DNA from 4 places in the Arthrobacter sp. DMZ02-1R genome. Region 2 is predicted to be linked to each of the others. Evidence: riboswitches for the same ligand, from Rfam matches in the RefSeq annotation. Region 2 holds a riboswitch; each other region holds the start of a gene.
What was found. Region 2 has a riboswitch for S-adenosylmethionine ahead of metX (homoserine O-acetyltransferase MetX). Riboswitches for the same ligand answer to the same signal wherever they lie in the genome.

Region 1: another riboswitch for S-adenosylmethionine. It lies ahead of AC3ANQ_RS08705 (aminotransferase class V-fold PLP-dependent enzyme); the one in region 2 lies ahead of metX (homoserine O-acetyltransferase MetX).
Region 3: another riboswitch for S-adenosylmethionine. It lies ahead of AC3ANQ_RS01935 (DUF1737 domain-containing protein); the one in region 2 lies ahead of metX (homoserine O-acetyltransferase MetX).
Region 4: another riboswitch for S-adenosylmethionine. It lies ahead of AC3ANQ_RS17800 (hypothetical protein); the one in region 2 lies ahead of metX (homoserine O-acetyltransferase MetX).

What each region holds. Positions count from the first base shown of each region.
Region 1 is NZ_CM173230.1:1,766,367-1,774,042, reverse strand. Features, by position in the region: gene rsrA (mycothiol system anti-sigma-R factor) at 33-290, opposite strand; gene AC3ANQ_RS08730 (sigma-70 family RNA polymerase sigma factor) at 287-1,126, opposite strand; gene AC3ANQ_RS08725 (DoxX family protein) at 1,346-1,861, shown strand; gene aroA (3-phosphoshikimate 1-carboxyvinyltransferase) at 1,868-3,262, shown strand; gene rsgA (ribosome small subunit-dependent GTPase A) at 3,265-4,380, shown strand; gene hisN (histidinol-phosphatase) at 4,460-5,272, shown strand; SAM riboswitch class IV at 5,433-5,545, shown strand; gene AC3ANQ_RS08705 (aminotransferase class V-fold PLP-dependent enzyme) at 5,581-7,005, shown strand; gene AC3ANQ_RS08700 (class I SAM-dependent methyltransferase) at 7,055-7,676, shown strand, end outside.
Region 2 is NZ_CM173230.1:3,342,475-3,350,150, forward strand. Features, by position in the region: gene AC3ANQ_RS16025 (hypothetical protein) at 1-119, shown strand, start outside; gene metX (homoserine O-acetyltransferase MetX) at 141-1,262, opposite strand; SAM riboswitch class IV at 1,276-1,391, opposite strand; gene AC3ANQ_RS16035 (S8 family peptidase) at 1,666-4,089, shown strand; gene AC3ANQ_RS16040 (VOC family protein) at 4,311-4,949, shown strand; gene AC3ANQ_RS16045 (CPBP family intramembrane glutamic endopeptidase) at 5,052-5,816, opposite strand; gene AC3ANQ_RS16050 (histidine phosphatase family protein) at 5,917-6,597, shown strand; gene AC3ANQ_RS16055 (DeoR/GlpR family DNA-binding transcription regulator) at 6,607-7,398, opposite strand; gene AC3ANQ_RS16060 (class II fructose-bisphosphate aldolase) at 7,422-7,676, opposite strand, start outside.
Region 3 is NZ_CM173230.1:421,774-429,449, reverse strand. Features, by position in the region: gene cls (cardiolipin synthase) at 1-1,277, opposite strand, end outside; gene AC3ANQ_RS01955 (aminodeoxychorismate lyase) at 1,402-2,343, shown strand; gene AC3ANQ_RS01950 (DinB family protein) at 2,361-2,858, opposite strand; gene AC3ANQ_RS01945 (hypothetical protein) at 2,936-3,199, opposite strand; gene AC3ANQ_RS01940 (hypothetical protein) at 3,509-3,868, shown strand; SAM riboswitch class IV at 4,071-4,183, shown strand; gene AC3ANQ_RS01935 (DUF1737 domain-containing protein) at 4,194-4,451, shown strand; gene AC3ANQ_RS01930 (rhodanese-like domain-containing protein) at 4,448-4,858, shown strand; gene AC3ANQ_RS01925 (O-succinylhomoserine sulfhydrylase) at 4,859-6,067, shown strand; gene AC3ANQ_RS01920 (glutamate--cysteine ligase 2) at 6,093-7,382, opposite strand; gene AC3ANQ_RS01915 (endonuclease domain-containing protein) at 7,624-7,676, shown strand, end outside.
Region 4 is NZ_CM173230.1:3,736,701-3,744,376, reverse strand. Features, by position in the region: gene AC3ANQ_RS17815 (matrixin family metalloprotease) at 114-1,040, opposite strand; gene AC3ANQ_RS17810 (VIT1/CCC1 transporter family protein) at 1,088-2,212, opposite strand; gene AC3ANQ_RS17805 (hypothetical protein) at 2,520-2,708, shown strand; gene AC3ANQ_RS17800 (hypothetical protein) at 2,752-3,066, opposite strand; SAM riboswitch class IV at 3,082-3,202, opposite strand; partial or broken gene AC3ANQ_RS17795 (sodium:solute symporter family transporter) at 3,319-3,693, opposite strand; gene AC3ANQ_RS17790 (helix-turn-helix domain-containing protein) at 3,795-4,370, shown strand; gene AC3ANQ_RS17785 (ammonium transporter) at 4,622-6,019, shown strand; gene AC3ANQ_RS17780 (P-II family nitrogen regulator) at 6,016-6,357, shown strand; gene AC3ANQ_RS17775 (APC family permease) at 6,422-7,676, opposite strand, start outside.

The sequences.
Region 1 (7,676 bases), 1.6 Mb from region 2:
CAGGTTTCCGGGGCCCTTGCCGTTCCAGGCGCTTAGACGTCCACCGACTTCATCGAGTGGATCCTGTCCAGGATCGAGTTCTTGAGGTTCTCAGGAGCCGCCTCAGTGCAGGAGCGCTTCACCACGGTGCGAATGACGCACTCAAGGTCGTACTGCTCGGTGCACTCCGGGCAGTCTTCCAGGTGCACTTTGATCTCTGCGATGTCTTCACGGGTCAACGCACCATCGAGGTACTCGTAGATACGCTGCATCCGAGCATCGTCGCAGTCGCCCAATCCTTGGCAGCTCATTTCCTTTTCTCCTGTTTTTTGCTTGCGGCCGCGCCCACGGCCAATGCCTTGTCTTCCGCGCCGGCGCTGATTCCCCGTTCCGCGGCGTAGTCCGCCAGCAGATCACGCAACATTTTCCTGCCGCGATGAAGCCGGGACATTACCGTCCCGATCGGGGTATTCATGATGTCTGATATTTCCTTGTATGCGAAGCCTTCGACGTCAGCGAAGTACACCGCGAGCCGGAATTCCTCCGGAATGGACTGCAAGGCGCTCTTCACGTCCGAGTCCGGCAAATGATCCAATGCCTCCGCTTCCGCGGAGCGCAGCCCCGTAGACGTGTGCGATTCCGCCCGCGCCAGCTGCCAGTCTTCGATGGTGTCCGAATTCGACTGCAGCGGTTCGCGCTGCCGCTTCCGGTAGAGGTTGATGTACGTGTTGGTCAAGATGCGGTACAGCCATGCCTTGAGGTTGGTACCTGGCTTGTACTGGTGGAAGGCCGAGAAAGCCTTTGTGTAGGCCTCCTGGACCAGATCCTCGGCGTCGGACGGATTTCTGGCCATGCGCATGGCAGCCGAATAGAGCTGGTCGACATACTGCATGGCGTCGCGTTCGAAGCGCGCCCTCCGTTGTTCAGGAGTCTCGGACGCAAAGTCCACCGCAATCTCGACGTCGGCCTCAACAGCTGCGTCGTCACCGGACGTTGCGTCCGCGACTTCCGTCGCTGCTTTGTACATGGCCGCTGCGGCCGGATCCATGGTGCTCATTGCATCCAAGTCTACTGTCACCCTCCGGGAGTCCACTGGCAGCTCCCGCCCAAGCGCCAAGTGTTCCTCGCGGTCCTTAACCAAGGCCAAAAAACCATCTCCGCTCAACGACGTTGACACAGGCGCAGCACAACACACACGCCTAAACCCGAGGTCCAGCCCATACCGCACCTTCTTCTCACAACGGCAGGCTCCGGGCAAATATTCCACAAAGATGCAAGACTAGATCCGACTGCACCCCGTGAAAACCGCACCACTCGAACGCAGCACCACCTGACCATTGTGGCAAGCCATCCAGGAGGCAAAAACATGTCCCTCGTCCGTTTTCTCGCCAGGCCAATGTTGGCTTCCAGCTTTGTTGTCGCGGGGCTGGACAAGCTCAAGAACGCGGATGACACTGCCGAGCAGCTTTCCCCGCTGCTCCGCCGTGCTTCGGAGTCGCTGCCCTTCCAGGCGGACGAAAAAATGCTGGCGCGCGTCATCGGCGGCACGCAGGTAGGCGCGGGCGCCTTGCTCGCCCTCGGCAAGTGTTCCCGGTTCTCGGCTACGCTGCTTGCGGGTATTTCGGTGCTGAACACTTTTGTCGAATGGCGCTCCGCAGACATCAGCACGAAGGAAGGCCGGCTCGCCCGCCGCGCCCAGTTGCTCAAGAACATATCCTTGACCGGCGGCGTGCTGCTCGCTGCCGTGGACACGGCCGGCCGGCCAAGTCTCGCGTGGCGCGCCGAACACCTCGCCATGGACGCCAAGAAGGCCACCGGTAAGCAGCTCAAGAAGACAGACCGCGCCGTTCGCAAGGCCGTAGACAACGCAGTTGGAGCATAAGGAAGCATGCCAGGAACCCCCGCAACGCAGACAGACGAATCAGGCAGCCCTACAGCCTCCGTACTCCCCTTGTGGCCGGCGCCTTTCGCCGGCCACCCCGTGGATGCCACGGTCACGGTTCCCGGTTCCAAGTCGCTGACCAACCGCTATCTCGTTCTGGCGGCATTGGCCGACGGCCCGTCCCGGTTGCGGGCACCCCTGCATTCTCGGGACTCTGCGCTGATGGTCGAAGCCCTGCGCCAGCTTGGCGCAACCGTTACGGGAGTTCCAGGCGACGGACAGTACGGCCCGGACCTTGAAGTCACCCCGATGGACGCGGCTGCGGCTGCTCCCGAGTCCGCCATCGACTGCGGACTTGCCGGCACAGTCATGCGCTTCGTGCCGCCCCTTGCTGCACTCCGCAACGGCATTTCGGTGTTCGACGGCGATCCACACGCGCGCCAACGGCCCATGGGCACCATCATCGAAGCCCTCCGAACACTCGGGGTAGAAGTCAGCGCCCTGGACGGGCAACCGGCCGCTTCCTTGCCGTTCAAAGTTTCCGGTACCGGTTCGGTACGCGGTGGCCACCTCGTCATTGATGCGAGCGCCTCTTCGCAGTTCGTCTCCGCCTTGCTGCTGGTCGGTGCCCGCTTCGAAGAAGGCCTGCACCTGGAACATGTGGGCAAGCCCGTGCCGAGCCTCGACCACATCAACATGACAGTTTCGGTCCTGCGCGGCGCGGGAGTCCAGGTGGATGACTCCGTGCCGAACCATTGGCGTGTGGCCCCCGGGCCCATCCAGGCTTTCGACGAGAGAATCGAGCAGGATCTCTCCAACGCAGGACCGTTCCTCGCTGCGGCGCTGGCCACCCGGGGAACCGTCCGAATCCCCAACTGGCCTGCAAACACCACACAGGTGGGCGACCTCTGGCGGGACATTCTTGCCACCATGGGTGCGACCGTCACGCTGGACAACGGCACTTTGACTGTCACGGGCGGCTCCGAAATCCTTGGTGCGGACTTCGACGAAACCAGCGAGCTCGCCCCCACTGTGGCGGCATTGTGCGCCCTGGCCTCAGGCCCTTCCCGGCTCACTGGCATCGCGCATTTGCGCGGCCACGAAACGGACAGGCTTGCAGCGCTGGTGGCTGAAATCAACCGGCTCGGTGGCGACGCCGAGGAAACCAGCGACGGCTTGGTGATCCGCCCCGCAGCGCTGCATGCCGGCGTCGTGCACAGTTACGCCGATCACCGCATGGCGACCGCGGGCGCCATCCTTGGGCTCGCCGTCGAGGGCATCCAGGTCGAAGACATCGCGACCACTTCCAAGACCATGCCGGAATTTCCGCAAATCTGGGCGTCAATGCTCACTGGTGGCCCAGCGGCCGCGGACACCGGTTCAACGGAGACAAGCAACTAACGATGGCTCGCGACGCAAGCTCCTGGGACGAATCCGATGTCCGGATCCGCCCCAACAAGAAGGGCACCCGCCCCCGCACGAAGGACCGCCCCAGCCACGACGACGCCGTGATAGGGCGCATCATTACGGTCGACCGCGGCCGATACACCGCAATAGTGGGCGAAAGCTCGGACAACGAGCGAATCGTCATTGCGGCCCGTGCCCGGGAACTCCGGCGCTCCCCCGTGGTCCCTGGAGACTTCGTGGCCCTCGTCGGCGATGTGTCCGGAGCCCCGGATACCCTCGCCCGCCTCGTGCGCGTCGAGGAGCGAAAGACCCTCCTGCGGCGAAGCGCCGACGACACGGATCCCATCGAACGGGCTGTGGTGGCCAACGCCGACCAGCTCGTGGTGGTGGTTGCGTCTGCCAACCCGGAGCCCCGGACAGGATTTATCGACCGCGCCTTGGTAGCAGCGTACGACGCCGGGATCGAGCCGCTACTGCTCGTCACCAAAGCGGATGTCAAGGATCCCACGGAACTGCTCGCCAACTATGTAAGCCTTGGCTTCCCCATCATCATCAGCCGGACGGCCGATGCAGGCGCCTCCGGCATCGACGCCCGGTCCGACGATGGCTTGTCCGCCCGGCTTGATGGCGACGCCGTCGGCCAACTGCGGGACTACCTCGACGGCAAGGTCACCGTCCTCCTGGGCCACTCCGGCGTCGGGAAATCCACCATGGTGAATGCCCTTACGGGCGCCGAGCGCGCCACCGGTGGGGTCAACGCCGTCACGGGCCGGGGCCGCCATACCTCGTCCTCAGCACTTGCATTGAAGCTCAGCGACGCCCCTGGCGGCAGCTGGATCATCGATACGCCCGGCATCCGTTCTTTCGGCCTGGCCCACGTGAACCCGGACCGCATCCTGCACGCCTTCCCGGATCTGGAACCCGGAACGGAATCGTGCGAGCGGGGTTGCAAGCACGATGCCTCCGCCGTCCGTTGTGGCTTGGATTCGTGGGTCGCTAATGGCCATGCCGGCGAGGCCGGCCCCGCCCGCCTGGCATCGTTGCGTCGGCTCCTTGGCGCGGACCCGCGCATGGAAGTCCAAGAGGCCAAGGAATTGGGCACAGTCAATTGAACCGCAGGGTCAACTGACTGCGCGTCGGTTGCCGTCCTACCTCCCCGGTTCACTGGCGAATAGACGGTAGTTTGGAACCATGACCCAACCCGATTCGAGCTACAACGACGACCTGCGGCTGGCCCATGTCCTGGCCGACTCCGTCGATTCCCTGACAATGGAGCGGTTCAAGGCACTGGACCTTCAGGTCGAGACCAAACCCGACCTGAGCCCAGTGACCGATGCCGACAAGGCTGCCGAGGAAGCAATCCGCGGGCAGCTCTCCCGTTCCCGCCCCCGCGATGCCGTCCTCGGCGAAGAATTCGGCAGCACCGGCCACGGCGCAAGGCGTTGGATCATCGATCCGATCGACGGGACCAAGAACTTCGTGCGTGGCGTACCCGTCTGGGCAACGCTGATCGCCCTCGTGGACGAGGGCGAAGTTGTGGTGGGACTTGTCAGCGCTCCGGCGCTCGGCAAGCGCTGGTGGGCTGCCAAGGGCTCGGGCGCCTACATGGGCCGATCACTGGCCGCAGCCACCCGGCTGAAAGTCTCCAACGTGTCACGGCTTGAGGATGCCTCGCTTTCCTACTCTGAGCTTTCCGAGTGGAAGCAGCACGGCTCGCTCGACAACTTCCTGGGCCTTGAGAACGATGTCTGGCGCAGCCGCGCGTACGGCGATTTCTGGTCCTATTGCCTGGTGGCCGAGGGCGCCGTGGACATCGCCGCGGAACCGGAACTCCAGGTCTACGACATGGCTGCCTTGGTGCCGATCGTGACTGAAGCCGGCGGACGCTTCACGTCCCTGAACGGCGCGGATGGTCCCTTTGGCGGAAACGCCGTCGCTACCAACTCAATCCTGCATTCCGAGGTCCTAAAGAGGCTCAACCCCGAGCTCGACGACCTCCTCTAATCCACTCTATTCACTGAATAAACGACGGCGGACGCCCCCTTTTCGGGGCGTCCGCCACTTTTTCTTCGGCAGAAGGCACATTTTCCGGTGATCGTAACAATCCGCTTAACAATCAGGGTCACATTGGAACCCGCCTCGCGGGTGTCCTAGTCTCTTTACAGGTCACGAGTGCCAGCGCGAAACCCCGGTTTGCTGGCCGGCAACCCTCCATCGCGGCGGGGTGCCCCGGGTGACGACCCGGCCGGTCCGGAACGGATGCGGCAAGCGCGGACCCCCTGCACGCAGGGGTCCCTCTTGAGTGAGGTCCCATGAGCACAGCCACGTTTACTTCTCCCGCTCTCTCGCAGCACCACGATGCCGCGCAGCAGCGCAGTGAATCCCGATCTCCGGCATCCCGTCCGTTGGCCGCGGTGACTGGCGCAGAACTGCAAGCGCCTCTGATCCAGGGCGGCCACGTCCGCTACGCCAACCTCGACTACGGCGCCTCGGCGCCTGCCTTGACCGTAGTTTCGGCATATCTCAACGAGATCCTCCCGTACTACGCGAGTGTCCATCGCGGCGCAGGCTATGCCTCACAGATCAGCACCTCAGTCTATGAAAACGCCCGCAACATCGTCCGCGACTTCGTTGGTGGCCGGGCAGACGATTCCGTGATTTTCACCCGCAACACCACCGACTCGCTCAACCTCCTGGCTGGGTGCCTGCCTGTCGCGGACGGGCGCCACATTGGCGAGGTCCTCTATCTGGACATCGAACACCACGCCAATCTCCTGCCGTGGCAAGGCGTTCCGCACCGCGGCATTGTGGCAGCGGGAACTTTGGTCGACACCGTAGCCAATTTGCGCACGGCACTCTCCCACGGGGGTGTCAGCCTCCTGGCAGTCACGGGTGCCTCGAACGTGACGGGCGAGATCCTGCCCATCAAGGAACTTGCTGCTTTGGCCCACGAATTCGGCGCGCGGATTGTGGTGGACGCGGCCCAGCTCGCTCCGCACCGCCGCATCGATATCGCCGCCGCGGATGTTGACTACTTGGTTTTCTCCGGGCATAAGCTCTATGCACCGTTCGGCGCGGGCGTCCTGGTGGGCCGTCCCGACTGGCTCGACGCCGGCACACCCCACCTTGCTGGAGGCGGAGCAGTCCGCGAGGCACGCCTTGACTCCGTGAGTTGGGCCACGGGACCGGCCAGGCACGAAGGAGGCTCGCCGAACGTGCTCGGCGCGGCCACCCTCGCACGGGCCGCGCAGGTCATCGCCAGCCTGGACCACGAGGAATGGCATGCCCACGAAGCCGCCATCCGTACACATTTGGTTGATGGCCTCAATGCGATCGACGGCGTGACCGTCCACCAGATCTTCAGCGACACCGATCCCCAGGACACCATCGGCGTCGTGAACTTCTCGCTCCAAGGCTATGACGCAGGCCTCGTGGCGGCCTATCTTGCGGCCGAACACGGCATTGGCCTCCGCGATGGGCGTTTTTGCGCCCATCCTTTGCTCAAGCGCTTAGGCCTCCCGTCCGGATCCCTGCGGGCCAGTTTCGGCGTGGGGTCGCGGCTGGAGGACGCCACACGGCTCATCGCAGGCATCCAGGCGCTCAAGAGCAACGGCCTCGGCTGGGACTACGTCGTGGATGCGGGCCGTTGGGTCCCTGCGAACGACCACCGCAGCTACCCGGAGTGGGCTCCCAACACCCCCGGGACCGCGGGCGCAGCTCCCTGCACTATCGACTGATTGCGATAGATTCGTAGGGTATTTTCACGTCCTACGAAGGAGTTCCTGCGTGGCCCCGCGATCCAAAGGCACGTCAGCCGGCCCCAAGCTCTATGAGGAACGGCGCCTTGAGCTCGGTCAGAGCTTTCAGGACGGCGGGGAGCACTATGACAGGGTCCGGCCGGGCTATCCAGCGGATTCAGCCGATTGGCTCCTGCCGGAAGGGGCGCAAGACGCGGCGGACCTGGGAGCCGGGACTGGAAAGTTCACGGCGCTCCTGGTCGAGCGCGGCCTGGCCGTCTCCGCGGTGGACCCTTCCACGGACATGCTCATGCAACTGCGCAAAATGTATCCACAAGTGGTCGCCCTGGAGGGAACGGCCGAGGCAACTGGACTGGCGGACTCAGCATTCGACGTCGTCAGCGTTGCCCAAGCCTGGCACTGGTGCGATCCCCTCGCCGCCAGCACCGAGATCGCCCGGATCCTGCGCCCCGGGGGCGTTATCGGCTTGATCTGGAACCAGTTGGACACATCCGTGCCCTGGGTCCACCGCTTGTCCCGCATCATGCATGCCGGCGATGTCCACAAACGGGACTTCCGGCCTGTGGTTGGACCGGAGTTTGCCGGTCTGGAAAGTCACGTGACGCATTGGGAGGATCCCGTGACCCCGGCTGACATCCTCGAACTGGTGA
Region 2 (7,676 bases):
ACACCGCACCCCATGGCTACCGGGCCCGGAAACTTGCCGAACTGGACCAGCAGTACAGCGACGGGAAAATCGCCATGGAGGACTACATGAAGCTCCGCCAAGAGATCATGAACGGCTGATTCAGGCGAAGAAAGCCTGGGTCAGCCAAAGAAAGCGTCGCGCAACTGGGGGCCCAGCTGGCCGATCTCAGTGAGGAAACCGTCGTGCCCGATGGGTGCTTCGATGACGTGCACTGAGACCTCGCCGGGCAGCGCCTTGGCAAGTTCGTGGGATTGCTCCGGAAAGTAGAGCCGGTCCGAGTCCACCGCGGCAACAAAGAATGTGGCTGTGGCCACGGACAGCGCGTCCTCCAATGAGCCCCGGCCACGGGTGATGTCGTGGCTCATGAGGGCCTCGGTGATGGCGATGTAGCTGTTGGCGTCGAAGCGCTGGACCAGTTTGCTTCCCTGATGGTCGAGGTAACTCTCCACCTGGTAACGGCCCCGGTCTCCCAACGCGGCAGCCTGAAGGGGTGCCTCGCCGCCCTGGGCATTCCGGCCGAAGCGGAAATCCAGTTCTTCCGCTGAACGGTAGGTGATGTGGGCGATCCGCCGGGCCAGGGCCAATCCTGCCTCGGGCGCGCGCTGGCCATAGTAGTCACCACCGTTGAAATCGGCGTCCTGCCGGATGGCGAGCGTCTGGGCCTGCGCGAACGCGATCTGCTCGGCAGTGCTGCATGCCCCGATTGAAATCACGGCACATCGCTTCACGCGGTCCGGATAGCTGACCGCCCATTCCAGGGCACGCGCACCGCCCATGGATCCGCCTACCACCGTGTGCCAGCTGTGGATCCCCAAGGCGTCGGCCAGCCGGGCTTCCGCCGCGGTGCTGTCCCGCAGCGTCACCAGCGGAAACCGGGAACCCCACGGCTTGCTATCGGGCGCGCTCGACGACGGCCCTGTGCTGCCGTAGCAGCCTCCCACGATGTTGACGGAGACGACGAAGTAGTGGTTTGTGTCAATGGTCGCCCCGGGTCCAACGAGTTGCTCCCACCAGCCCTCTTCGTCGCTTTCGCCACGGGCCACGTGCGTGCTGCCCGTCAGGGCATGTTCCACGAGCACGGCGTTTGAAGCATCGGCGTTGAGCCGTCCCCACGTCTCGTACGCAAGGACGACGTCCGGGAGAAGACCTCCGGCCTCCAGTTCGAGTCCACCCACGGAGACATACTTGAGCGTTCCGTCCCGGGTGCCGGAAAGGGGTATGGCTGTTGCAGCAATTGTCATTCGTTGACACCTCACATCGCGCTTGCCCGCCGCCAAAAAAGCGAAGGGCCAGGTCTTCACCCGGGGCACCCCACCGCGAGAGGAGGGTTGCCGGCCAGCAAGCCGGGGCTGTCACTGGCACTCATGACCTAATACGAAGAGTCTAGGAAAACCGGACCCCTTCTGACGAAGATTATGACATCTATGTGACACTCGGCCGTGTCTTGTTCATGCAAGGGGGCGGAGAGGCCGTTACCGAAGGGGAGCATGATGCGCGTGTGACTCGATAGAATCAGGCACAGCAGTCCGGCTCCCGAGCTCCAGACGGAGGCAGCGGAATCCCAATTCTTGTCAGCACCTCGTGAAAGTCCACATGCAGTCCATGCCAACAACCCGCAAGGCAATTTCAATCTCAGGAGGATCCATGCGCTTTGCCCAGCGCCTGGCCATAGCTACAGCGACGCTCCTGATGGTGCCTCTGGGTTTGGTACCACCAGCTGTGGCCCAGGCCGCACCTGGCCAGCAGGCCAGCGTGGAAACGAGACCGTCAGGCGACGTCAGCGTGGACTCATTCGAGCCCGACACGACCGCCGGCGAAGCGCGCTACATTGTGCGGTACACCGACGGGTCCGATGTTGCGGGACAAACGGCATCTTTACAGGCTCAAGGTGTCCGTGTTGGGAAGACGTTCTCGCATGCAGTCAAGGGCGCAGTAGTGGCAGCCACCCCCCAGAAGGCCGCAGAATTGTCCGGGTCCGCCGGCGTTGCTGCCGTCGAACGCGACACAACGGTGAAAATTGATGCCACCCAGGACGGCGCCCCTTGGGGTCTGGATCGAAGCGATCAGCGCACCCTTCCCTTGTCCGGAACCTATACGCCCCCCGCGAGCGGCGCAGGCGTCGCCGTCTATGTGGTTGATACCGGCGTGCTGGGCACGCACGTGGATTTCGGTGGACGAGTGACGGCAGGATGGAGCGCGTTCGCCGGGAAACCCGCCACGGATCCGTGCACCAGCGCTCCAACGCCGGAGGCTGGTCACGGAACTCATGTGGCCGGAATCGCGGCGGGAAGTACCTATGGGATGGCCAAGTCGGCAACCATCGTCCCGGTTCGAGTCCTCGACTGCAATGGCAGCGGAAATGCCTCGGACGTCATCGCGGGCCTGAACTGGATGGTACAGGATCACCAGGCGCACCCCGGGCAGCCTGCCGTCGCCAACCTCAGCCTGTCGGGCGACGCGAACCAGAGCCTGGACGCCGCTGTGCAGAACGCCATCGACAATGGCATCACCGTGACCTTGGCCGCGGGTAATTCGAGCGTCGACGCCTGCACCCTGTCCCCAAGTCGTGTGCCGGCGGCCATCACAGTGGCCGCCACCGATGCGTTTGACCGGCAGGCTTCCTTTTCCAATTTTGGGTCCTGTGTCGATTTGTACGCGCCAGGGGTTCAGATCACCTCCGACTGGAACACGACAACGACAGCCACGGCAATCCTCAATGGCACGTCAATGGCCTCTCCCCATGTGGCGGGAGCGGCCGCCATGCTTCTCTTCATGCACCCGGCGTGGACCCCTGCGCAGGTAGCTGCGACTTTGACTGCGGGGGCAACCTTCGGAGTCATCCAGTCAGCCGGAAACTGCACGCCCAACCGGCTGCTGTACGTCAGCAGCGCACTCTTTTCGGCAGCGCAGTATCCCTCAGGCGGCTTCGTCGCGGCAGCGCCGTGCAGGCAATTGGACACCCGTGACGGTACCGGCGGAGTCACCGGGCCTGTCGGGCCCGGACAGACCATCAACGTCAAAGTCACAGGCCGCGGTGGAATCCCCGCCACGGGGGTCTCCGCCGTCGCGATGAACATCACGGTCGCCAACACCACGTCGAACGGCTTCATCACCGCCTACGCCGCTGGAACCCCGCAACCAAACACCTCGAACGTGAACTACGGGCCAGGGCAGATCGTCCCCAACTTCGCCATCACCCCCGTCTCCGCTGACGGAACCATCTCCTTCACCAACACCTCCTCCGGCACGGTCCAACTCATCGCCGACACCTCCGGCTACTACCTTGCCGGCGCCGCGTCTACTCCCGGGGCGTTTTCCGCCCAGGCACCGTTCCGGCAATTGGATACCCGCATCGGAACCGGCGCACCCAAACAAGCCGTCGCCCCCGGACAGACCATCAACGTCAAAGTCACCGGCCGCGGTGGACTCCCTGCCACGGGGGTCTCCGCCGTCGCGATGAACATCACCGTCGCCGACACCACGTCCAACGGCTTCATCACCGCCTACGCCGGAGGAACTCCGCAACCAAACGCCTCGAACGTCAACTACGGGCCAGGGCAGATCGTCCCCAACTTCGCAATCACCCCCGTCTCCGCTGATGGAACCATCTCCTTCACGAACACCTCCGCTGGTACCGTCCAGCTCATCGCCGACACCTCGGGCTACTTCCTTGGTGGTGCGGCTACTGATCCTGGAGCGTTTTCGGCCCAAATACCATTCCGGCAATTGGATACCCGCATCGGAACCGGCGCACCCAAACAAGCCGTCGCCCCCGGACAGACCATCAACGTCAAAGTCACAGGCCGCGGTGGCGTCCCGGCGTCGGGGGTTTCCGCCGTCGCGATGAACATCACCGTCGCCGACACCACGTCGAACGGCTTCATTACCGCCTACGCCGGAGGAACCCCCCAGCCGGGCACCTCGAACGTGAACTACGGGCCAGGGCAGATCCTCGCCAACTTCGCCATAACCCCGGTCGGCACCGACGGAACGATTTCTTTCACCAACAACTCGAGTGGCACCGTACAACTGATCGCTGACACTTCGGGCTACTACGTCTCCGGCTGAGGCATGGCCTCGCGTCGGGGCGCTTCCTCGATGCGGGGCTCAACGGGCCCACCCTGCCGGTCCAGGACCGTTCTCCGCTGGCTCCGGAAGCTTTGTGACGAACGCGTAGTTTTCCGTCATGGCCCGTCCCGAAGTGACCCTGAGCCGGCATTTCGATTCATCCCACCTTGGTTAGGCTTGACTTAGCTGAGAGCTCCATCACAAAGTGCCAAGATGAAGCCATGCGCATGGATCACGTCTCTTACGCTTGTGAACGAGATGGCCTCTTGGCCACCACCGAGCGGATTTCCGCAGCATTGGGAGTGGACGCAGTCCGGGGCGGAGTGCACCCGCGCTTCGGTACCCGGAACATGATCATTCCCCTTGCTGACCACAAATACCTGGAAGTTGTCGAGGTCCTTGACCACCCGGCATCCGACAAGGCACCCTTTGGACAAGCCGTCCGTGCACGCTCCGCCGCAGGAGGTGGTTGGATGGGCTGGTGCGTCGCTGTGGACGACCTGAGCCCGTTCGAACAACGTCTCGGACGCGCCGCTGTCCCCGGCAACCGCAAGTTCCCGGATGGCCGCGAACTCGTCTGGTCGCAAATCGGCATCCTGGGACTGATCGCCGATCCCCAGGTCCCGTACTTGCTCCGTTGGGAAGGCGACCCCGCGCTTCACCCGTCCCTCGTCTACCCAAGCGACGTCAAGATGTCCAGCCTCACCATTGCTGGTTCGGCGGAGCGGGTCACCGAGTGGCTCGGGGAACCCGTGGAGAAGCCCCTTGAGGACGTTGCAGTCCAATGGATGGCTCCCCACGGAACGCCTGGAATCATGTCGGTAACGTTCGAAACTGCCAACGGAGCCGTCACCATCTGACGGACCATCCGGCTAGGAAGGCCCGGAAAACTTCGGCCGCCATGGGCGGGTGCCAATGACGTCACCCGCGATGGCGGCCGAAACCCTTTAACCGCGTTGTTCCTACCCCAGCCCGATCGCCTTGCCGAAGACGCTGAAACCGACGAATGCCACGATGTCCAGGAGTGCATGCGCCACCACGAGTGGCATGACCCGTTTGGTCCTGGTGTAGATCCAACCGAATACCAAACCCATGACCGCATTGCCGATGAAGGGCCCAAAGCCTTGGTACAGGTGGTAGCTGCCGCGCAGGAGCGCGCTGAGCCCGACCGCCAGCGGCGTGCTCCATCCGAACTTCCCAAAACGGTCCAGGAGGTAGCCCACCACAATGACTTCTTCGACGACGGCGTGCCGCACCGCGGACAGGACCAGCACAGGCACTGTCCACCAGTAGGAGTCCAGGCCGCTGGGGATGATCGCGGTCGTGATCCCCAAGGCGCGGCCGGCCGCATAGAGGCCCAGCGACGGGATTCCGATCAGCGCGGCGAGACCCAGTCCCTGGAGCCCGTCGCGGCCCGGGCGGGCGAAGTTGAAGCCTAGACGCGTAAATCCCGAAGGGCTCTCTGCCGTTAGGCGGTGCACCGACAGGAAGTAGAACACCAGCACCACAGGGACCAGGGCGAAGGCAATATCGAGCAGCTGGTACGTGAGATCGAAGTACTCACGGGTGTTCTGCGAACGATTGAGGGTGGACGTTGCCTGGGACAGGGGCGCCCGAGTCATCTTGTCCAACAACTGCACCACGGAGTACACGGCCGATTGGCCCAGGGACAGGCCAAGGACTATCAGCACTTCGGCGCGCAGCCGGCGCGTTGAGGCAAGGAGCATGCTTCTATCTTGCCCGCATTTGGCTGAAGTTTACCCGGGAGTTCATTCTCCGGGGGTCGCCTGCACATCAAGGGCGGCAGCGGACCCTATGCTTGGTGGGATGAGCGCGCCAGCACGAATCTTCATGATCCGGCACGGCCAGTCCGCCGCCAACGCCGATACTTCCATCTACAACCGTGTCCCCGACTACCGCATCCCGTTGACGGAGCTCGGGGTCGAGCAGGCAAGGGCCGCTGGTGAGGATCTGCGCAAGAAGCTCGACGGCGAGCCTGTGTGCGTCTACGTCTCGCCGTACCTCCGGGCATACCAAACTCTTGAGGCACTGAATCTGGGCAACCTCACGGAAAGGGTGATCGAGGAACCCCGGCTGCGTGAACAGGACTGGGCCAACTTCCAGATCGCCGGAGACATCGGGGACCAAAAGGAGCTTCGCAACCTCTACGGCCACTTCTTCTACCGGTTCCGCGAGGGCGAATCAGGTTCGGATGTCTACGACCGCATTTCGTCCTTCATGGAAACCCTGTACCGGCACTGGGAAAAACCCGATTACGCGCCCAACACCCTGCTGGTTACCCACGGCCTCACGATGCGCCTTTTCTGCATGCGGTGGTTCCACTGGTCCGTGGAGTACTTCGAGTCCCTCAACAACCCGGGCAACGCGGCACTACGGACCCTCATCCTCAACGATCAGGGCAAGTACGATCTCGACACACCGTTCAGCCAATGGGTGCAGCGCAGCACGGACGAAACCGTGCTGAACGCTCCCCCGATGGATTTCTGACGGGCACAGCTACGCGTCCTTCGCCACGATCACTTCGGTGCCGCTGGCTTCGAACGCAGCCTTGTCCTCGGCTGTGATCCCGGAATCGGTGATGAGCCGGCGGAAATCGTACCCGGCCATCGCCGCGAACGCGCGCTTGCCGATCTTCGTGGAATCGGCCAGGACGTAGGAATCCGTGGCACGGCGCGCCATGACAGTATTCACCATCGCCTCGCCCTCGTCCGTGATGGTGGGGCCGATCTTCGGATCAACCCCGTTGACGCCGATGAAGGCGATGTCCAAGGCAACCTTCTGCATGATGACATCGGTGTATGGCCCCACAAGTTCGTACGAACGCGGGTTCAGGATGCCACCAGTGACCATGATCTTAATGTTGGGGCGCACGGCAAGCTGGGCGGCGATATTGATGGCGTTGGTGACCACCGTCAGCATGGGCCGGTTGGAGGGTGCGTTCAAGTCTTCGCGGGTGGACAGGACTTGGGCCAGGGCCGTGTTGGTGGTCCCGCCGCTGAGTCCGATCACGGCCCCGGGCATGATGAGTTCCGAAGCGGCCAGGGCAATCTGCTGCTTCGCCTCCGCGTGGTCATCCCTGTTGTAACGCCCAGGGAGCTCGTAGGACACTGATCCCGTGGTTGCACCGCCGCGGGTACGGCTCAGGAGCCGTTGCTTTGCGAGGCTGTCGAGATCACGGCGCGCCGTTGCCGGTGAGACGCCCAGGCGGGTCACGATATCCTCGACCTCAACATGCCCTGACTCGGCGAGGAGATCAAGGATGGCTGTCAGTCGATCGTTGCGGGTCATCACGAACCTTCCGGAAATTGAGGCTAATTCACTTTCGCGAACAGCGTCAGCAAACGTGCGGTTTCCAACACCAGGGCATCCCGTCCGGCCTTGATGTACTTGCGGGAGTCCACCACGGAGGGGTTGGCATCCAGGTACTCACGGACGGCGCGGGTGAAGAACCCGTTCAAGTGTGTGGATACGTTGATCTTAGTCATGCCGGCCCGGATTGCCGCCACCAGGGTCTCATCTGCTACGCCCGAGGAACCATGAAGGACGAGCGGCAGCTGGACGGCCTG
Region 3 (7,676 bases), 2.0 Mb from region 2:
TTGAGGGAGAAGGAGCGCATGTCCATGTTGCTTGAACCGAGAACGGCAACTTCGTCGTCAATCGTGAAGTGCTTGGCGTGCAGCACGTACGGTGCCCGGTACAGGTAGATCTGCACTCCGGCTTCCAAGAGCGCTTCGTAGTAGGACCGCTGCGCGTGATGCACCAGGAACTGGTCACCCTTCTCGGACACAAAAAGTTCCACATCCACGCCACGCTGGGCCGCCGTCGTGATGGCATACAGCAGCGAATCGTCAGGGACGAAGTAAGGGCTGCAAATCGAGATGCGGTGCTGGGCGGAGTAGATCAGCGTGTTGAAGAGGCGCAGGTTGTTTTCCGTGACAAATCCCGGGCCACTGGGGACCACCTGTGCGGTCATCCTGCCGGGTGTCGCTCGGACCGAGACCTGCAATTGGTTTTCGAGGGACTCGTCCGTTTCGCTGAGCCAGTCGGTGGCGAAGACGACGTTGAGGGTGGCAACGATCGGCCCCTCCATGCGGGCCATGAGCTCCACCCATTTACGGCCGGCGCGTCGGTGCTTGGGGTTGTTATAGGAGGGCTCGATCAGGTTCTGGGAGCCGGTGAAGGCAATTTCGCCGTCGATCACCAGGATTTTCCGGTGGTTCCGCAAATCGGGACGGCGCCACTGACCGAGGACGGGCAACAGCGGCAGCATGCGGCGCCACTGGATCCGGCCACTCCTGAGCCTGCGGACCAGACTTCGGTACCCCGGTATCCGCAGCGTGCCGATGTGGTCGAACAGGAGCCGCACGTTGACCCCGCGCACGGCCGCGTTCTCCAACTCGGTGAGGAGTTCGTCGGTGACGGGGTCGCTGCTCATGATGTAGAACTCCGCGTTGACGAACTTTTTGGCCCCCCGCACGGCTTCAGCCATGGCCTTGAGTGATTCCTCGTAGCCGGGGATCAGCTCCACGGAGTTGCCGTCCACCATCGGCAGCGAGCCGAGGCGCCGGTTCAGTTCACCCGCCGACGTCACCCATTCAGGTCCGGAGTATGTGCTGACGACGGCGGCGATCGCCGAGGTGCCGGCACGCACCCTTTCATTGACCTCCTCTTGCTGCTCACGACGACGGCGGGACAGCCGGAAATTGCCGAACAACAGGAACAGGACGAAACCGACGGAAGGGACGAGGAAGACGGCCAGGAGCCAGGCCATGGCCGTGGTGGGACGGCGGTTTCCCGGGATGACGCCAAGCAGCACGATGCGCAGGATGATTTCAGCGATCACCCATGCGCCCAGGAGCCAGGTCCACTCCATCCCGAGCTGAAAAGGAAACAGCACTCCACAACCCCCGCGGTCAAAAGAACTAGCAGTCAGCACAGCCTATCCGGCGCACCGCTGCTGACCTCACGTCCTGCCGGGCCCGCACTAAGCTGGAAGCATGACTTTTCCTGCCCCGACGGTCCTCGTTTTCCTGGATCCCGCGTTCGAAAACGGCCGCATCGCCGATTCCAGCCAGCCGCAGCTCATGGCCACGGACCTGGGCGCCACCCGAGGTGACGGCGTCTTCGAATCGCTGCTCGCCCTCGAGGGCCGGGCACGGAAGGTACAGGCCCACTTGAACAGGCTCGAGGGCTCAGCCCGCGCTCTGGACTTGAACATTCCCGATCAGGAGGTGTGGCGCAAGGCGATCAACACTGCAATCACCGAGTTCCGCGACGCGTTCCCCGCGCCGAGCCCGGCCGAGGACGAAGTAGTCATCAAGCTTCTGGTGACACGCGGCGTCGAAGGCGCTTCGACCCCTACATGCTGGATCCAGGCTTCGCCGTCCCCCGCGGGCAGTCGCCGGCAGCGCGAGACGGGCATCGACGTCGTACTTCTTGACCGCGGCTTCGACACGGATGCGGGCGAGCGCGCCCCCTGGCTGCTGCTCGGTGCCAAGACTCTGTCCTATGCCGTGAACATGGCCGCACTGCGCTACGCGCACAAGCAAGGCGCTGACGACGCGATCTTCATCTCAACAGACGGCCGCGTGCTGGAGGGTCCGACCTCCACCGTTTTGCTGGCGCATGTTGAAACGGTGGACGACGGCGCCGGTTCCGTGCGCACGGTCAAGCGCCTCATCACTCCGCAACTGGACAGCGGCATCCTCCCCGGCACCTCGCAAGACGCACTTTTCGCGAAAGCGAAGGCGGCCGGCTGGGAGCTCGGCTACGGCCCGTTGGTCCCGGACGACCTGTTCGACGCCGACGCAGTGTGGCTGATCTCAAGCATCCGGCTCATCGCGCCCGTCAATCATGTGGACGGCAGGGAGATCGGCACCCCGGCAATGCGCAAGCAGCTCACGGCCGAGCTCAACGAGCTGTTCGCGGGGATTGAATAGGGGTTTCCAAGGCGGCGCTACTGACTCAGGATCTGCTCCCGCAGAATGTCTGCATGCCCGCAGTGTTGAGCGAGTTCGCGCAGCAGGTGAAGGTACACCCAGCGCAACGGGAGCGGGCCGCGTCGATTGCCGTTGAGCATGCTGTCGAGCTCCAAGGACGAGGTCGCAAGGCGTGACGCCTCGCATGCCTCGAGATGTGCTTGCTGGACTGTGGCGATGGTGTCGCCGTCGTCGAGGATAAACGACTCGTCCGGCGTCGCGGGGATACCGATCTCGGTGCGTGGGCGGCAAGTGATGGCTTCGTCGAACCAGACCTTCTCGACGAAGGTCGCGTGCTTCACGAGGCCAAGCAGCGTGGTCCGGGACGGCACCAGTGACCGGCGGGCTTGTTCCTCGGTCAACCCGTTCAAGCATGCATTGAGCGCACGGCGGTGCTCGTCAATGAATGCCTCGAACTGGGTCCTGATTTGCTGGTTGATGACGTCCTCGGCAAACGTCACGGGGAGAGAAGACATGGGTGGAGTATCCCAAGACCGGCGCCCCAGGGCAATCGAAGGCGGCCCCTGGACCACCCAATGATCAGCCTCGCCTCTCAGCCGTTGGCCGTGATCCTCACCGCGGCGACTTCTCCAGCTCCGGCAGAGGCGGAGGCGCCCGAATTGGCCCGCGCCACGTGAACCTGGATGTTAACCGGCCCCGGCTGCAGCTGAACAACCCCCGTGTATGGGGCGGAGCAATCGAACGTCAGGTCCTGCGGAGCCAGCCCGGTCCGCGGATCCTGGCCGATGACCATCTGGACCTCCGGAGCACCAACGCAGGCCGCCATCACAGTTCTGGTTCCCCCATGACCCGACATGAATCCGAGTGTAGGGGGCCGGGTCATTTAGCTTGCCAGAGTCTATTGTGCCGCCATGGCCGCAGTAGTTAACTAGTTTCGTGAACCCTGCTGGGGAGGGCGATCTACCTCTAGGGCCAACGGCCCCCAGCCGGATAAAGGCGTCTGATGCGCCGGTTCTGGGGCCGGCGTATCAGACTTCTTGCCCAACTGACCCGCACTTGTTGTCGTTATCGGCGTCCATAACGACACCAACTGCGAGGCACTTGGGTCGCTGAGGAAGACGTTCCGCCCATTCCCCAAGTGGGCTTGAGTCCGTAGGGTATCGACATGAGCATTTACATCAGCCCCGACTCCGCTGCATGGTCGCTAACTGCCATGGCGACTGCCGCGTCAGCGGGATCAATCGACGATGCGAATGCCATGTCCAACTTGGTACAGGAAATCTACGAGACAGAAGGTTTCGAAGCCCTGTCAGGTGTGGTCTTTGCCCTGGCTCATCACAACAGCCTCTCGCTGCATGCCTTGGCCACGGCCACCGGGATATCCGTCCATGAGTTGCTGGAAATCCGAAAGCATCAAGGCACCACGTTCCATCATTCACCGTCGTTTTTGGTGCAAGAATCCAAACAATTGCCACGCCGGATCCAAGCAAGCCTAGAGCCGCTTCCGCGGGAAACCGAGGCTTAGTCCCCCGCCAGTGATCCCGTGCTCAGCAAGCCACGCTGGGTAAATGCGCGATCCTGCCACATATTTGAAGGGGCATCCGGGTCCCGCAGGACCGACGTCGAGCGCTGATTCTCGCCCGGATCAGCTGGGCCGCCGCCCCGGTTACGGAACATGACGACGGCCGGTGGTGCGGGCCGCCGTCGTGGATGTTATTTTCTTCTTGAGTAATGAGCACCAGCGCGAAGCCCTGACTTGCTGGTCGGCAACCCTCTCTCCGGCGGGGTGCCTCAGGTGACTACTCGGCGTATCGACACTTTCGAACTGCAAGCGTGACTGAGGAGCACCAATGCCTGAACCCACCGAAGAAAAACTCTCCTACCGGCTCATCACGGGTCCCGATACCAAGGAATTCTGCGAGCGGATCTCCACTGCCCTCTCGGAAGGCTACGTGCTGCACGGCAGCCCGGCTGCCACCTTCAATGGCACGGACGTGATCGTGGCGCAGGCCATCATCCTGCCCGCGGCGATCGCCAGCGCGGATGCGGCAGTCGCGTCTGCAGTGGATGCACTCGACGAAGAGTTCGACGGCGAGGGCCACGCATGAGCTATGCAGGCGACCTGAGCCCGCATGATGCCTGGGCCAAACTGGAGCAGGGCGCCATCCTGGTGGACGTCCGCACCGAAGGCGAGTGGGCACACATCGGCATTCCAGACACCAAAGCCACCGAAAACGATCCCCTGTTCATCCAGTGGAACCTTGCCGGTGGGATCCCCAACACGCGTTTCATCGAAGAGCTGACGCAGCAGGCCCCAGAGGCTGGTGGCACCGAACTGGTCTTCCTCTGCCGTTCCGGCCAGCGTTCGATCGCCGCCGCCATCGCCGCAACGCAGGCCGGCTACACCGCCTACAACGTGTTGGAGGGCTTTGAAGGCGAGCCTGACCGCTACGGCGAGCGAACCGTGAACGGCTGGAAAAACCGTGGACTTCCGACGAACCTGGGGAACATCTAAGTGACATTCAATCCTGACGCCGCCGGCTGGGGCCCTGACACCCAGGCAGTCCGCGGCGGCCTTGACCGCACCAATTTCCAGGAAACGTCCGAGGCCGTTTTCCTCAATTCCGGCTTCGTCTACGAATCCGCCGCGGCCGCCGAGCGCGCGTTCACCGGAGAGGACGAACGCTTCGTCTACTCACGCTACGGCAACCCCTCCGTGGCCACTTTCCAGGAGCGCCTCCGCCTGCTCGAAGGCACCGAGGCGTGCTTCGCGACGGCGTCGGGCATGTCCGCTGTCTTCACCGCCCTCGGTGCGTTGCTGGCGGCCGGTGACCGGGTGGTTGCCGCGCGCTCACTGTTCGGTTCCTGCTTCGTCATCCTCAACGAGATCCTGCCGCGCTGGGGAGTCGAGACCGTCTTCGTCGATGGCCCGGACCTGGACCAGTGGCGTGCCGCGTTGTCCGAGCCGACAACGGCAGTGTTCTTCGAGTCGCCGTCGAACCCCATGCAGGAAATCGTCGACATCGCCACGGTGAGTGAGCTGGCACACGCGGCGGGGGCAACCGTCGTCGTCGACAATGTCTTTGCCACTCCCCTGTTGCAGCGCTGCGGCGATCTGGGCGCGGACGTGATCGTCTACTCGGGTACCAAGCACATCGACGGCCAAGGCCGGGTCCTGGGCGGAGCGATCCTGGGCACCAAGGAGTTCATCGACGGTCCCGTCAAGCAGCTCATGCGGCACACCGGGCCATCCCTCTCCGCGTTCAACGCCTGGGTCCTGACCAAGGGCCTCGAAACGATGGGGCTGCGCGTGAACCACTCCTCGGCGTCGGCGCTGCGGATCGCCGAATGGCTTGAGGAACAGCCGGCCATCAGCTGGGTCAAGTACCCACTCTTGAAGTCGCACCCGCAGTACGAGCTCGCCGCGAAGCAGATGAAAGCCGGCGGCACCGTGCTGACCTTCGAGCTGCTCCCCTCCGCGGGACGCTCGGCGAAAGAGGCCGCCTTCGCGCTATTGGACGGGCTCTCCGTCATCGACATCTCGAACAACCTGGGCGATTCCAAGTCCCTCATCACCCACCCTGCCACCACCACGCACCGTGCCATGGGTCCGGAAGGCCGCGCGGCCATCGGGCTGGCTGACGGTGTGGTGCGGCTTTCGGTGGGGCTGGAGGATGTGGACGACCTCATCCGGGACCTGGAGCGGGCCCTCAAGCAGGTCTAGCCGGCTGCGGGTCAGCCCGGCGTGGTTAGCCGGGCGCGTCGCGCCAGTCCTGGCGCACCCAGGTGAGGACGGGCTGCGGTTTGGTGTCGCTCTGGTCCTTCTCTGAGCGCATCGTGATCTGGACGGCGTGCTGGACGACGGCGGCCAGCCCGGCGGAGTCGGGCTGGCCGCCGTTGCTCTCGCTCCACCGCTCGGCAACACCGCGCTGCTCGATCGCACCGTTACCACGGCTAAGGATGGCTGCGATGCCGGCCTTCGCCAAGTCGAATTCACCTTGTTCCGCCAGCACCGGTTCCAGATATTCCACCAACGACCAGACCACGTCGGCGGCAGGCTCGGGCCGAAAGGTTCCAAAGTCCAGGAGTTCGCCGCGGAGTCCAAAGTTGCTTGCCTGCCACGACGCCATCCGCAAAAGCACCGTGGGCACTGCCGCAGGCTCAATGCCGGCATGGTATTCACGCACAGAGGTCTCCACCAAGGCCCTGACGAGCACTGCGATCAACGCGGCGTCCTCGGCCCGGAGGCAGACATCGGCAACGCGAACTTCCACCGTAGGAACGTGCCGGGATAGCCGGGCATCGAAGTAGACCATGCCTTCATCCAGCAGGACACCCGTTTCGATGAGCCTTCGGACCACCCGCCGGTAGGAGGCCAAGGAACCGAAGACGGCCGACGGACCCGAGGACGGCCAACGGTTCCAGGCCTGCGTCCGGTAGCTCTCAAAGCCCGTCGCCAGCCCCCGCCAGAAGGGCGAATTGGCGCTGATCGCGGTGAGGACTGCGAGCTTGTCCCGGATGTGGTCCAGGACCGCCACGCCTTCTTCCGGGGACTCGATCGAGGTGTGTACGTGGAATCCGCAGGTGAGCTGTTCGTGTGCCGTGATGCCGAAGCGTTCGAGCATGACGGCATACCGGGGATCCGGAGTGGTGTGCAAAGCGGCGTCCACAGGTGACGTGGCCAACGCCGCGATCCTGGCACCGTGGCGCCGTGCCGCGTGGCTCGCGAGGCCCCGCCCCTTGCGGATCTGGTGCAACAGTTCGGCGTAGCTACGGCATGGCCTGGTCTGCGTCTCGATCTGCTCAAGTTTGAGCTCATGGGTGAGGGCGGTATCGGCGTCGTCCATGTCCTCAGGGTTGAAGCTGGTTTCGGGGGCGTCCGGGGTGGGGTCGTCTTGATTGACGCCGTCCTGGGCGGGGCTGCGCTGGGGTGCGCCGTTCTGGGCCATGCCCGACAGGAGCGCGTCGGCAAGGGCAAGGGGCTCGCCGGTCACGGGATCGACGATCAGCAACTCCTCTTCCACACCAAAAGTGCGCACGGATCAATTGTGCGCCATGGCAGCCTTTCGGAAATAGGGGCGGGGCTGGGGCTGGGTGGGTCGGGGGTCTGGGTCCCGACGGATTCTGCTGAATCACTCCGGCCATGCGGAACGAGTGTCCCCATATTCCGGGCATTAGTGGAAGCCGCCCCCGGAGTGATCCAGCAGAATGTCGGCCAACTCATCCACATACGCCACATTCCTTGGGGCGTCAGCTGCAATTCCATGGCTAGCTGGATCCATGGATGCCTTGGATTACCTCTCCTCAGTGGGCGGCGTCGCCCGGGTAGGCCT
Region 4 (7,676 bases), 390 kb from region 2:
CCAGGAGGAGTGAACATAGTACTTAAATGTCCACTGCTGGGGCTGAACGTTGGGCATGTCCGGTGGGGGTTGGTCTGGGCAGGGCTATTGGGCAGGGCCGAGGCTGAACGGGGCTAGAGGTCGCTCCGGCAGGGTGCGGATGCGAGTTTGTAAAGGCCGTTCAGGTCTCCGGCCGCCAAGCCATCCGGGGCGCCGATCTCCGGGTACATGAGCTGGATCGGATCCTCCACGTGGTCAAGGCCAACCACGTGGCCCAGTTCATGTTGCACCACCGCTGAGACGTAGCGGGCGCCACCGGGGACGCCCAGCAGTTCCTTGATTTGCCGGGCGTCCAAGTCCAGGCTTCCCGTCACATAGCTCTTGGGGCCGGAGCCGAAGCTGTACATGGTGCTGCCGCCGGTGCCGATAACGGATCCAGCCAATGCCGGGGCGGCCGCGGGGGTGGTCCACGAAATCAGCAGCGGTGCCCAACGATCTCCGTAGAGGGCCGGTTGGTATGGCTTGCGCTTTTCTGAGGGGTTTTCAGTGCTGGCTCCGTCGTTGACGAATTTGAGGCCCGTGGCTCCAGAGATTTTCGCAATGGCGTCGGCGATGAGCCCCTCGGAGCCGGCAGGGGCCAGGGCCGCATTGACCACGTAGTGCAGGGGACGGCACGGTGAGTAGCCCACGGGTGTGCCGTCGGCGTTGGTGGCCAAGAATTTGTAGGAGTTGCTTGCCACGGCTGGCTTGGCGGGGGAGCCGAGCGCGTGGCCGGCTTCCTCCAGGCCGGGCGGCGGGGTGTCCGGGGCACGCGCGGCTTTTTGCGCCCCTTGCCCGGAATCTGCGCCCTGGGAGGAGTTGTGGCTTGGGGCCTGGGCCGAAGGACCCAGGTTCGGAAGCAGGCCACTGATCCGGGGGTCGCCCCGGAGGAAACCACTCACAAGCACTGCTACGGCCGCGACGATCGCCACGACCATCAGGTTTCGGAACAGTGCGACGGCGGTACTGGGCCGCCGCTGCGGAGATGGCGGACCGCCGTCGTACCCGTAGTTCGAATGCAAGTCTCCCCCAAGTCCCTGATTCCCGAGCCCCAAGCGGGCCGATGCCACTAACGGATGACAGCGCCGAAGACGAGTCCCAGCCCATACGTGGCCGCGGCCGCGCCGAGTCCGATGGCGAACTGCCGGAGGCCGCGGGTCAGCGGCGAGGTTCCGGACAACAGGCCGACGACGGCGCCAGTCGACAGAAGCGCGATGCCCACCAGCGTACCGGCCACAGCGAGCGCAGCGAAGCCTGTCATGCCGAAGATGAACGGCAGGATCGGCACAATGGCGCCCGAGGCGAAGAAGCAGAAGCTGGAGATGGCGGCGCCCCAGGCGGAGCCGATCGCTTCGTGCTCGTTCACGGTTTCTTCCACTTCGGGATGGAGCGAGAGGCTGGGATCGCAATCGCAGCTGTAGAGGCCCATGCGTTCGGCGGCGCGGTGTTCGGCGGCTTCGTGGGACATGCCCCGGGCCAGGTACACCAGGACCAGTTCATTGTGTTCGATGTCCAGGGACGGGGCTGCGGTCAGCGTGGCCTGGGTGGGGCGGGTGGCCTTGAGGAGCTCCAGTTGCGAGCGGACCGAGACATATTCGCCGGCTCCCATGGACAGTGCGCCTGCCAGCAGGCCGGCGATGCCGCTGAAGAGGACCACGGTTGCGGGCACGCCGGTGGCGGCCATGCCCATCACGAGGGAAAGGTTGCTGACCAGGCCGTCGTTGGCACCGAATACCGCGGCGCGAAAGGTGCCGGACAACCTGTTGCGGCCGCGCGTCGCCAGGCCGCGGACAACTTCTTCGTGAATTTGTTCGTCGGCCGCCATGGCCCGGGTCGCGGCGGGATCCTTCGCATAAGGGGAGCGGCCTTCCGCCCTTTGCGCGAGGGCCAGGACGAACACCGAACCGAAATTCCGCGCCAGGAAGCCAAGCAACTGGCTACGGATGGAGGCTGCCTTCGGCATGCCAGCGTGTTCGCCGAGGAGCTTGAGCCAGTGTGCCTCATGGCGGCCTTCGGCCTCTGCGAGGGCCAGAAGGATCTCGCGTTCCTCACCATCGCGGCGCTGCGCCAGTTCGCGGTACACGGCGGCCTCGGCGCGTTCGTCGGCCAAGTACTGCCGCCAGCGCTTGAGGTCCGACGACGATGGGGGAGTCCTGGTGGCTGCTGCGTCTTGAGATGGACTGCTTGAGTCCAACGGACTGTCTGATTGCGGGGTTTTTGCGTGCGGGTGCACCGGGACTCCTGGGTTGCTGGGGCGGGCTTCATCGCCTCATTGCACGTCCACTTTATCGCCAATTTCCGCGGCTTTTCGGCTGGTAATCCTTACTCGACGTTTTAGGTATGCCTCAAAAACGGGGAGGCTCCCGCTAAGCCTTGACCACCGGATGGGGCAGTGCTGGGATGGATGGACAGGGTCCACGAATTGGCTTCGGTGGCGTGGTGACCGGCTGCCTGATCCGCCTGGCGATGGGCTCAGCGGCACGTCGAACGGAGGTTGCACCATGGACAGCACCGAGACCCACGCCCGCCACCCCGACCGTCCCACGGTCGAGGCCGATCCCGCCTACGACTACAACGAGGACCTGGAGGTGGACGAGGACTGGGAAGAACAATCCGAGGTCCTCGACGACGACGAACGGCCGGTTCCGCTCGACGTCGACGAACACCGTGAGGTTGGAGAGATCGAATAGCCTCGGCAGCGTCGAATAGCCCCGACTCGCTGAATCTGGGTGGCTAAAACGCGCTCAGGATGAAGTGACGTTCCACGCCCGCCCGGTGCCCGGTTGCGGCCACCGTCAGCGTGAGCTTCCGTGTGGCCGGGAACCACCGGGCAGGCTGGACTGCTTGCGAGAGGGCTTGGGTGATGAGCCGCGGCTCGTGATGCCAAAGGCGTTCCAGCCGGCCGTTCACCACGAACGTGATGGAACCCTGGGAGAGGTCGACGCCGGGAATCACCCGGACAAACTCGTCAACCCGCCTGGCGCGGGGCGCGGGTGCGGTGCTTAGCTGCGTGGTGTGGCTGGCGGTAGCGCCGGTTTCCAAAGGCATTGCCTTCTCCTGGTGGAGTTGCTCTTGCCCGCTCGGTTGTCTCTGGTCCGGGGTCGGGCCGCTTCTTCATCCGAACCACCCGTGAACATGGGGTTGGCGTATGGCAAGTCGGAGCTTGGCGCCACATCTCTTGAAGCTCTTCCTACTGTACAGGCAGGCCCGCCCCTGTGCCTCTGTGTTCAAGCCCCCCGGACACGGCCGCGGCGCCGCAGCCTCTCGAACGAGAAGGTGCGGCGCCGCCGTCGTAATCTAGGCGATGGTCAAGGCCACCACGACGTCTTGCGCCGCCATCGAGATCAACACTCCCACGATGCCCAGGCCAAGGACCCAGTAGCGGTTGGCCTTGACGTCGTGCTCGGGGTTTTCGGTGTCGTCGGTGTTGATCGTTTTGCCGAACCAGCTGGCCACGAACGGGACAACGTCAGCGCGGGCCACCGTGGCTGCGGCAATGAGGGCACCGGAGGCGGTGGACATCATGGCGGCGACCGCTGCGGCCATGACCAGGCCGCCGATGCCGATCGGCAGGATGTGCGTTGCCACCTCGGCGTAGACGACGTCCTTGCCAAGTGCCTTGACGTCGATGTTGGGCAGTGCCACGCGGGCGGCAAGGCCGATCAGGGCGCCGGCCCTACGAGACGCTCCGGCGTCCCAAAAGGCCCGCCATGCCAGCGATCCGGCTACTATTGCTGCAATGATAGGGCCGTAGCAACGGCCTGAAAGGTTCGTGAATGAAGGCTCTCCCCGTTGAACCAAGCAATGTCCCCGTTGCCATCGGTTCCAGAATCCGTGCCGCCCGCCAATCGCAGCGGCTCACCATAGAACAGGTGGCGGATGCCACCGGTCTGACCAAGGGTTTCCTGAGCCGCGTCGAGCGGGACCTGACATCGCCGTCGGTTGCTTCCCTTGTGACGCTTTGCCAAGTCCTTTCAGTATCAATTGGCGAGCTTTTTGCCGCCCCCGAAACGCACTTGACCCGGCGGGACGATGGTCCGCGGATTTCGCTCGGCGGGCAGGGGATCGTGGAGCGGCTCCTGACCGCCCGCTCAGAGCGGCGGCTGCAGATTCTGCAGGCGACCATCGAACCCCGGGGCCGCGGAGAAGCCGAGCTTTACGCCGTTGATTGCGACGTCGATGTCCTGCACGTGGTCAAGGGACGCATCAAGCTGATCCTCACCAATGAGGAGTACGAGCTCGAGGAGGGGGACACCTTGTCCTTCCCGGGCCGCGAGCCCCACACCTGGGTCAACCCCACGGACGAGCCCGTTGAGGTGCTCTGGATACTGGTGCCGGCAGCCAGTCGCTGATGCTGGCGCCTTGCGACGCGCGGAGCGTAACAAGCCGGAAACCTGGCTGACTTCAGAATTTAACCCATGGACTTTCTGCGTTACGTGCTTGAAATAATTCGTGCCGAATACCGAAACAGGGCGGCTGTACCTTCGAGTCAACGCAACTCGTCAAGGTCGGTACCTCGTGAGGTACCAAGACCTGTTCGTTTTTAAAATGGTCTCGCCGTGCGGGCGCCATGGAGCGCCGTATATGCAGGAAGGCTCCCGAAATGAACTCAGCATTCTTTAGCGTAGGGCTGGATGTGAGCCCCCAGACCCTGGATCCCGGCGCAACAGCCTGGATGCTTGCAGCTTCCGCCCTCGTCCTTCTCATGACGCCAGGTTTGGCGTTCTTCTACGGCGGCTTGGTCAGGATGAAGTCCGTCCTCAACATCATGATGATGAGCTTTGGCGCCATTGGCGTGGTCGCGGTGGTCTGGGCCCTGTGGGGTTACGGACTGGCATTCGGCCCGGATACCCTGGGCGGCTTCATCGGAGACCCCTTCGCGAACTTCGGACTCAGCGGTTTGACCAGCGTCATCGGCGGGAAAGCCCCGGGGCTGCCGGACATGGTCTTCATCGGATTCCAAGCGACCTTCGCCATTATCACGGTCGCCCTGATCAGTGGCGCGGTGGCTGAACGCGTCAGGTTCGGCCCATGGCTGCTGTTTGCCGGCCTCTGGGTCACCCTCGTCTACGCGCCCATTGCCCACTGGGTTTGGGGTGGCGGCCTCTTCGGATCCACCGGGATCATTGGAAGCAAGATCTCAGCCCTTGACTTTGCCGGTGGCACAGTAGTGCATATGAACGCCGGCATGGCCGGGCTGATGCTTGCAGTAGTGCTCGGCAAACGGCTCGGATTCATGAAGGACCCCAACATCCGGCCGCACAACCTCCCCTTCGTGATGCTCGGGGCAGGCTTGCTGTGGTTCGGGTGGTTCGGCTTCAACGCCGGTTCGGAACTGGCTGCTGACGGAATCGCCGCGCTCGCCTGGACAAACACCCTCCTGGCCACGAGCGCCGCGCTCCTGGGCTGGCTTCTCGTAGAGCGGCTCCGCGATGGCCATGCGACGTCCCTCGGTGCCGCATCCGGCGCTGTTGCGGGCTTGGTGGCAGTTACTCCGGCGTGCGGATTCGTGGATCCCATTGGTGCCATCGTCATCGGTGTCATCGCGGGTGCAGTCTGCGCACTAGCAATCGGGCTGAAGTTCAAGATCGGCCTGGACGACTCGCTGGATGTTGTTGCCGTGCACTTTGTCGGTGGCCTGTGGGGGACCCTGTCCCTTGGATTCTTCGCCGTACCGTCGGCCAAGACTGAAGGCGGCCTCTTCTACGGCGGCGGCCTGACCCAATTCTGGCCCCAAATATTGACGGCCCTGGTGGTCACCGTGTGGACCGCGATCATGACCACGCTCATTGGCCTGGCCATCCACAAGACAGTTGGCATGCGCGTCAAAGAGCACGAAGAACTGACGGGCATCGACATCACGGAACACGCAGAAACCGCCTACGAGCTGGCCATGGTTGGTGGATCCTTCAATCCCGGGGAACCTCAGAACGGCAAAACGCCCCCGGCGGCAGGCAAAGTCGAAGAAACGGAGCTGAGCCGTAGCAGGGCCTCGACGTGAAGCTCGTTACCGCGATAGTGCGGCCGGAGAGGATCGACGAGGTCCGTGAAGCCCTGGAGCGCTTCGGAGTCAACGGGATGACGGTGAGCCAAGCGAACGGCTACGGCCAACAGCGGGGTCACATGGAGGTTTACCGCGGCGCGGAGTACAACTCCGATCTCCTCCCGAAAATACGGGTGGAGGTACTGGCCACCGACGATCTGGTGGACGGAATCGTGGACGCCATCATTTCCGGCGCCAGTACGGGTCAGTTTGGGGACGGCAAGATCTGGACCATCGACGTATCCCAGGCGGTGCGCGTCCGGACCGGGGAGCGTGGGGCCTCCGCGATCAGCTAAGGCGGTCCGCTGGAAACACAGTGTTGGTGCCGCACCACGAGGTGCGGCACCAACACTGCCATGTTCAGCCCACGTGCACCCAAGGCCTGCGCGTAATGTCCTGTTCGGCTTCCCGCAGCACTTCGCGGGTTACCGGGGCAATCTCACCCTCGCCGAAAAAGAGGAATTTGCTCAGGTTGGCGATCGGATTGCCTTCGGTCCAGCGGAAATAGATGTGCGGCATGAGACCCGTGACGTCGCGGATGTGGAGCAGCACCGCGGCCAGCGTGTTGGGCACGTTGTTGCTGTGGATCTCCAGGATCTTGAAGCCGTGCCGGCGCTTGCCTTCCACCAGGAGTTCCTGCTCAAAGTCGGAGCTGTCATCCACGATGATTTCGATGAAGATCGCGTCGCTGTCTTCCGGCAGGTGGTTGGCCTGCTTGGCGTGCTGCAGCTTCAACAGGTACCGATCGGCGGTCAGCCGCTTTGGCTCGTGGGCGATGATCCGGATGGGACCTTCCTCATCGGCGGCCGTGAATTCGAGCGCCATCTTGTCCATCTTGATGTGCGTGGCGCGCAGTTCGAAGGAACGGCGTATCCGCGACGCGAAGCTCACCAGCACAATGCCAAGGATGAACAACGCCGCGATCCTGATGCCATCCGGTCGCTCCACCACATTGGCCACCGTGGTGTAAGCGAAGACCACGGCCACCGCGCCGAATGCGATGGTCTTGCCCTTCTGCATCTTCCTGCGTGCGGACAGGGTGACCGCGATCGATGCCGAAGTCATGAGGACCAGCACACCAGTGGCATATGCACCGCCTTGGGCTTCCACGTTGGCTTTGAAGACAAGCGTGATGATGAAGGCAACGGCAGTGAATACCAGGACCAGCGGCCGGACGGCCTTGGTCCATGCAGGGGCCATGCCGAAGCGTGGCAAATAGCGCGGCACAAGGTTCAGCAAGCCGGCCATGGCGGAGGCGCCGGCGAACCACAGGATGGCGATGGTGCTGATGTCATAGACCGTGCCGAAGCCGTCGCCCAAGAATTGGTGCGCAAGGAATGCAAGGGCTCGTCCGTCTGCTTTCCCTCCCGGCTGGAATTCAGCGGCCGGGATCAGGAACGTCGTGATGAAGCTCGAGGCCACCAGGAAAGCACTCATGATGAGCGCCGCCGTCGTGAGCAGTTTGTGAGTGCCGCGGATGCGGCCCGCGGGATTCGCTTCCGTGTCGCTCGGGCTGCCCTTGATTTGCGGCATGACCGCGACGCCGGTCTCGAAGCCTGAGAGGCCCAGCGCGAGTTTCGGGAAGACCAGGAGCGCGATGCCCACCATGATCAAC